Regions from separate parts of the Pseudoalteromonas sp. ASV78 genome, predicted to be linked through region 2. Evidence: predicted binding sites of a transcription regulator. Region 2 holds the regulator's gene; the other holds the start of a gene.
The links. The regulator sigma-54, encoded in region 2, starts transcription at its own class of promoters, with help from an activator protein. The targets are predictions, from matches to a motif close to GTTGGCACGNNNNTNGNNT.
Positions count from the first base shown of each region.

Region 1: ACMVDV_RS21875 (amidase family protein) is a predicted target of sigma-54. The motif match lies at 1,711-1,729, and genes of this name have one in related genera.

Region 1 covers NZ_JBLOPA010000002.1:902,993-906,388, reverse strand. Annotated here, with positions in the region: gene ACMVDV_RS21880 (gamma-glutamyltransferase family protein) at 1-334, opposite strand, end outside; gene ACMVDV_RS21875 (amidase family protein) at 349-1,539, opposite strand; gene ACMVDV_RS21870 (putative 4-hydroxy-4-methyl-2-oxoglutarate aldolase) at 1,892-2,374, opposite strand; gene ACMVDV_RS21865 (TetR/AcrR family transcriptional regulator) at 2,378-3,031, opposite strand; gene ACMVDV_RS21860 (ankyrin repeat domain-containing protein) at 3,231-3,396, opposite strand, start outside.
Region 2 covers NZ_JBLOPA010000001.1:3,552,393-3,555,788, forward strand. Annotated here, with positions in the region: gene ptsN (PTS IIA-like nitrogen regulatory protein PtsN) at 78-530, opposite strand; gene hpf (ribosome hibernation promoting factor) at 535-822, opposite strand; gene ACMVDV_RS16150 (RNA polymerase factor sigma-54) at 851-2,347, opposite strand; gene lptB (LPS export ABC transporter ATP-binding protein) at 2,414-3,139, opposite strand; gene lptA (lipopolysaccharide transport periplasmic protein LptA) at 3,136-3,396, opposite strand, start outside.

The DNA.
Region 1 (3,396 bases), on a different contig from region 2:
GTGCAAGTGCTTGTTGCCAGCCGCGCAGTGTAGCCGCTTGGGTTAATGCGCTTAGTCCACCGCGTTCAGGCACCTGTGATAAATTGTCATAAGCGCTAATATCATTCGCTGCGCGGCCACACGCATCAATGGCAGTGGGGATCCGTTGATTGGGGTTATCGATTAGCCAAAAGCTGTCGCCGCCAATCGAATTCATATGGGGGTAAACAACGCTAATTGCGGCGGCCGCGGCTACCATTGCTTCGGTTGCTGTACCGCCTTGTTTTAAAATTAATGTGCCAGCCTCTGTAGCGGCAAAATGCGGCGCGGTGAATGCAATATTGTGTGTGCTCATGCAAGTGGGTCCTGTTAAAATTGTGCGGCTAAATATTTAACGCAGGCAAGTAAACTTTTATCGTTACCATGGCTCATCATTAATGAAAATCCATAAGGGTGACCATTCTCTAAATTGGCCAATGGCAAATGCACTTGTGCCGATCGGCTCAAGCCTGCAATTGCCGTTAACGTCATTATTTGCATACGTAAAGCGCTGGTGTCGGCGCCTAATTTAGGTGCGGTTGTGGGGCTTGATGGCAAAAACAAACAGGCGTTTGAATTTAAGTTTTTAGCAATTATAGTTTGCCACTGAGTTTGTATTTGTCTTGCTTCTTGTTCTTCTTTTGCCGTTAAAGCGAGCGCCATGTTAAAACGCGCAGCAATAGCTGGCGCAAACTGAAGCGTTTGCTCTGATTGCTCAAGCCAGTCTCGGTGGGTTTTTGCAATAGCACGCCCTTGTAATATTCTAAAGGTGTCGGCCAGCTCGCTTAACAAAGTTTTAGTTGGTAATACAAAATCTTTATGCTGGCTAAAGTGTGGTTTTGCCCTTGCTAATAGCTGATTGAGTGGTGCTTGCAAACTGGGCTCAACAAGCTCAAACAATGGCTCACAAATAACTAATGTAGTTACAGGCTGAATAGCTTGTTGTGGTAATAGGGTATCGCCAACCTCACTTAATAGCTCAGCATCTTGTGTAAACCAGCCTATTGTGTCGAACTCAGGGGCCAGCGGTATTAGCGCGTCTTTTGCAATTACATCATGACTGGGTCTAATCCCAAATAAGCCACAATAACTCGCTGGTATTCTAATCGAACCGCCAGTATCAGTACCTAAGCCTATATCTGCTAAGTTTGCGGCCACAGCCGCGGCTGAGCCCATACTAGAGCCACCACAAGCATGACCTAAAAGCTTGGGATTTTGCGCTGCTCCATAATGGATGTTATTGCCCTCTAAGCTATAGGCTAGTTCATCAGTATGGGTAAAACTTATAAAGTTACAGCCTGCATCCATAAGTTTTGTAACTGCGCTTGCAGTGTGTTTTGCAGGGGTTGCTGTATTAAACCAACTTGGGTTTCCTGCACTATTAAGCTCGCCTTTTATTGCAAATACATCTTTTACAACCAGACGTTGGTTTTTTAGTCGCCCTTGGCTATGTGTTTGCCATGCTTTAGGGCCATGGTCGCAAAAGATACCGTTATGTTTATTATTTTGTTTGGTACTCATTTCACCACTCGTTATGAAATAAATCTGACCAAATGGTTATTCGGCCAGATTTAGGGGGTGATCAAAAAGGCGATGTTTTATTATTTTTTGCTTACTGCTAACGTTATTATTTTATTTAACAGAGCTAAGTTCGCTTTTTAATCGGTTTGTTTATATTGTTGATTAAAAGCTAAGCAAGAGAGATGCCAAAAAAACAAAAGCTGTCCATTCGGTCAGCTTTGTTGGGGTGAAAGCCAATTTTTTAATAATTAACGGTTTTAGTGAGCGCAGAATTAGCCATGAAAACAAACCAACTTGGTGCAACTATGCACTAATTTGGTTTTGCTTATAAATATTTTTTGAAATGAAATGTTTAAAATAACGGTACTTTACTAATTATTAAACCGTTTACATCAGCATAAAGCCAATCACTAGGATTGATTGTTGTACTTAACATGGTAATGGCTTGATTTTTGTCACCAAAGTCTCGTTTTAGTGTACTGCGAGGGGTAGAGCCTAGCGCCATAACGGGTAGTTCCATGGTCGCGAGTATTTCTATATCGCGACAACAGCCATTTATAACGATACCTTCCCAACCATTTTTTAAAGCACGCTCTGCCATTATGTCGCCTATAAAGGCAAACCGTTTACTGGCGAAACCGTCGATCACCAAGACTTTTCCTTGGCCATTTTCGTGAAGAATATTAGCGGCGTATGAGTTGTCTTCGGGGCAGGTAACTGTTACTGCTTGGCCACAGAATGTGGTCTTTTTACCAAAATGGCGTAAGCCACTGTCAGCGACTTGTACATTGTTGCGGTGATCGTCGTAAAGATCAGGGGTAGTAAAGTTATTCATGGTTTATGCCTTACTTTGCTCTGGTACTTTAAGACCAATGCCTTTTAAAATAATGTGGGCAATTGATTGCGTAATGTGTGCCACATCTGTCTCGTCATATTCTAGTTTGTTCATGACCAATAACACTTCACTTTGAAAGTCAGCGTAATACTGGGTGGTTGCCCAGATAGTAAATAGCAAATGGTATGGGCCGATAGCGTCTATTTTTTTTGCGTCCATCCATGCCTGAAACACATCAACCTTTTGCTTAACCCAAGGGCGAGTGTTGGTTCTAAAATAGTTTTGCAAATAGGGCGCGCCGCGCAGTATTTCACTGGCAAATAAGCGCGACTGAAGAGGCTCGTTGATTGCCAGTATAACTTTGCTTTTTATGTAGTTATAAAGCACAGTTGCGGGGTCATCATTAGCCGTTACATTATCGAGGCCTAAGTTCCAGTGGGCAATGATGCGATCTATGACAGCTTCATAAAGGCCATCTTTGCTTTTAAAGTAATATAAAATATTGGCTTTGGGCACTTGCGCTGCTGTAGCAATCATACTCATGCTGGCACCTTCATAGCCAAGCTGAGAAAACAATTGTTCGGCAGCATTTAAAATGAGCTTTTGGTTTCTTTCTCGCGTGACTTCTTTTTTATTTGGCTTTATTTGTGTGGTCATTATTGAGTGTATATGTTTAAGCTGTTGATTGATTGTAGCTTTATTGACCGAAAGGTCAATTACTGAGTTGGCTGATTTTTTAGTTTATTGAAATTAGTTGCTCAGGGGGAAGTGTTAAAGATTTTCAACAGAGTTATTGAAGTTATAAAAAGTAATACGGCCCTTATACAAAGGGCGCATCACTTTTTAAGAACAGTTATCATTTTTTAACCTGTGCGAGTAAATCAAGTACCTTTTGTTGACCAAAAGTTTGTGCAAATTGCTCAGCTGTTTGCCCTGCTTTGTTGCTATGTGCAGTATCGCAATCAAGGCTTACTAAGGTTTTGGCAATGCTAAACTCACCTCTAAAAATAGCCGCCATGAGT
Region 2 (3,396 bases):
TGTCATAATTTCCGCCTTGTTATAGCGCTATTTTCCTGTCGCAATAATAGATCAGTAATGCAATGCAATTGGTATGACTACGACTGCTCAACAATAACGTGATACAAATCTTGGTCCGTTTTTGCGCTACGTAATTGTTTGCAAAAATCTTTGTCGTTAAGTTTATCAGCAATTGTGGCTAACGTCTTCAAATGAAGTTGGCTATCACCATCTGGTACGATGAGGGCGATAAATAGATCCACTGGACGATTATCAATCGCATCAAAATCAATTGGTGATTCACTCACTAAAATTATCGCTAGTGGGTTTTCAATACCCGCCATACGACCATGAGGAATCGCAATACCACGGCCAATGCCTGTACTACCTAGTTTTTCTCTAGCGAGTAATGCATCGAGGATTTCTTGTTGCGATAGCTGGGGAAGTTGTTCATGAGCCAATTGGCTGATAAATTCAATGATCCGTTTTTTGCTATTAAAAAGGACCGCAGCTTTGCTGCAGTCCTGGCAAATAAGTGAGCTTAATTTCATAGTATTAGTGTCGAGCGTGTTTCTCTTTGTGTTTGATTACTTGACGGTCAAGTTTGTCGATTAGTCCGTCAATGGCTGCGTACATGTCTTGGTGCTCAGTTGAGGCAAATAGTTCAGCGCCACTGACATGTATTGTGGCTTCTGCTTTTTGGCTTAGCTTTTCTACGTCAAGAATAACATGGACATTGTTGATGTGATCAAAATGCCTCTCAAGCTTCGCAAACTTATTGTTTACATAGTCTCTTAATGAATCAGTAATTTCTACGTGACGACCAGTTAAATTTAGTTGCATAAGCATTTTCCTTTTTTGATTTTACGCCTTAAATCAAACTCTTTCTTTGATTTGACGGTGGAATAGCCAGTGACTCGCGGTATTTTGCAATAGTCCGTCTAGCTACTTTGATACCTTGCTCTGCCAATATATCTGCAATTTTACTATCACTCAATGGTTTCGCTGAGTTTTCTGCGCTAATCAGTTTTCTGATCAATGCTCGAATCGCGGTAGATGAGCATTCGCCGCCATTCTCAGTGCTTACATGGCTTGAGAAAAAATACTTTAACTCAAAAATACCACGCGGAGTATGCATGTATTTTTGGGTTGTTACCCGAGAAATTGTCGACTCATGCATTTCAACCATTTCAGCAACGTCATTTAGCACCATAGGTCGCATGGCTTCAGGGCCATGTTCAAAGAACCCTTGCTGCTGTTTAACAATGCAGTTAGTTACTTTGAGTAATGTATCATTGCGACTTTCTAGGCTTTTTATAAACCACTTAGCTTCTTGCAGATGCGAACGAATAAATTGGCTGTCAGTGCTCGATTTTACTGAGCGTGACATGGCCGCATATTGGCTGTTCACTCTAATTTTTGGCATGCTGTCTGGATTAAGCTCAACCACCCAGCGGCCTTTAATTTTTTTCACTGATACGTCAGGAATAACGTATTCTGACTCTTCCCGTACTATGGTATCCGCAGGCTTTGGATTGAGACTGTGGATCAGTGTCATGACTTCTTTTAGTTCTTCTTCCTTAAGCTTAGTCTTTTTCATCAAAGTGCGATAGTCGCGACTAGCTAATAAATCGATATGATCCGTTAAAATCATTTTTGTCTCGCTAATCCAAGGCGTTGCGGGATCAAATTGATTTAATTGAATACATAAACATTCTTGTAAACTGCGTGCGGCAATGCCAACTGGGTCAAATAACTGAATGCGCTTTAACACTGCTTGCACTTCGTCAAGTTCGATTTCTTCTTCGCTGTTGCCTTGATTTAAACTCTCTACAAGGTCTTCACAGCTGAGGGTTAAAATACCTGAGTCGTCAACGGCTTCAACAATCGCAATGGCTATTGCTTCATCGGTTGGACTAAACGGAGTCAGTTGTAGCTGCCACATTAAATACTCATGCAAGGTCTCTGTTGAGGCGCCTTGATAAATAGATTCATCTTCAGGCATTGGGCCTGATGAGCTGTTTGGCGCTGCACTCATGTATTCATCCCAAGTGACGTCCATGGCCATTTCGTCACTGAGTGTTTCTTTACTTAACGCTTCACTGCTTTCTTGTTCGTATTCACTAGGCTTGTCGTCCGCTGAGGCACTGACAGTTAAGTCATCGTTATCTTGTTTTTGTTCGTTTTTGCCAGCCGTATCTTCTGAATATTCATGTTCTTCTAGTTCTAACAACGGATTGCTATCTAGCGCTTCTTGAATTTCTTGCTGGAGATCCAATGTACTGAGCTGCAATAAGCGAATCGCTTGCTGCAGTTGCGGTGTCATTGTAAGTTGCTGGCCCATGCGCAGCTGGAGTGATTGCCTCATGTATCTCTAACAATCCTTTTATTATTGTCATTGTTAAGTTTAGCAGATGCTTAGCTAAGTGTGGCTTTATAGCCTAAATTGCTCACCTAGGTAAACATCGCGAACTGTTTGGTCGGCGAGTACATGCTCAGGTGTGCCTGAAGCAATTAACTCGCCATGAGAAACTATGTAGGCTTTTTCGCAAACATCAAGGGTTTCTCGTACATTGTGGTCGGTAATAAGTACGCCAATACCACGGTTTTTAAGGTGTTCAATAATCTTCTTTATATCTAACACTGAAATTGGATCAACGCCAGCAAAAGGCTCGTCTAGCAAGATAAATTTTGGATTTGCAGCTAAAGCGCGCGCAATTTCAACGCGTCGGCGTTCACCGCCTGATAGCGCCATACCTTGGCTGTCGCGAATATGTTGAATGCTAAACTCATCAAGTAAGCTGTCGAGGGCTTCTTCTCTGGCTTGCTTTTTTAGCTCTTTGCGGGTTTCTAAAATCGCCATAAGATTTTGATATACAGTCAACTTACGAAATATTGATGACTCCTGAGGCAAGTAACCAATTCCTAAGCGGGCGCGGCTATGCATTGGCAGTAGGGTAATGTCATTATCATCAATACTGATTTTGCCTTTGTCGCTAGGCACTAAGCCTACAATCATATAAAAGGTGGTGGTTTTACCTGCGCCATTTGGGCCAAGTAAACCAACAATGCTGCCAGCGGTTACTTCTAAACCAACACTTTTGACAACTTGGCGACCTTTGTAGCTTTTCGCTAAAAATTCAGCTTTTAATGTACTCATGGTTGGCCTTTAGATTTGATTTTTTTACTGTCTACTGGCACGAGTATAGTGTGTACGCGATCGTCTGAGCTTGCGCCTTTTTCGGCACTGATCAGTTGTTGATCCATGTCGTAGGTAATACTTTTAGCATTAATTTTTTGCCCTGCTTGAGTAACCTGTGCGTCACCAATTAAGGTTAAGTAGCGCTTTGCAACGTCGTAACGAACTTCTTCAGCACTGGCGCTCATGATCGTGCCATCAGCTTGTTTTTCTTCAAA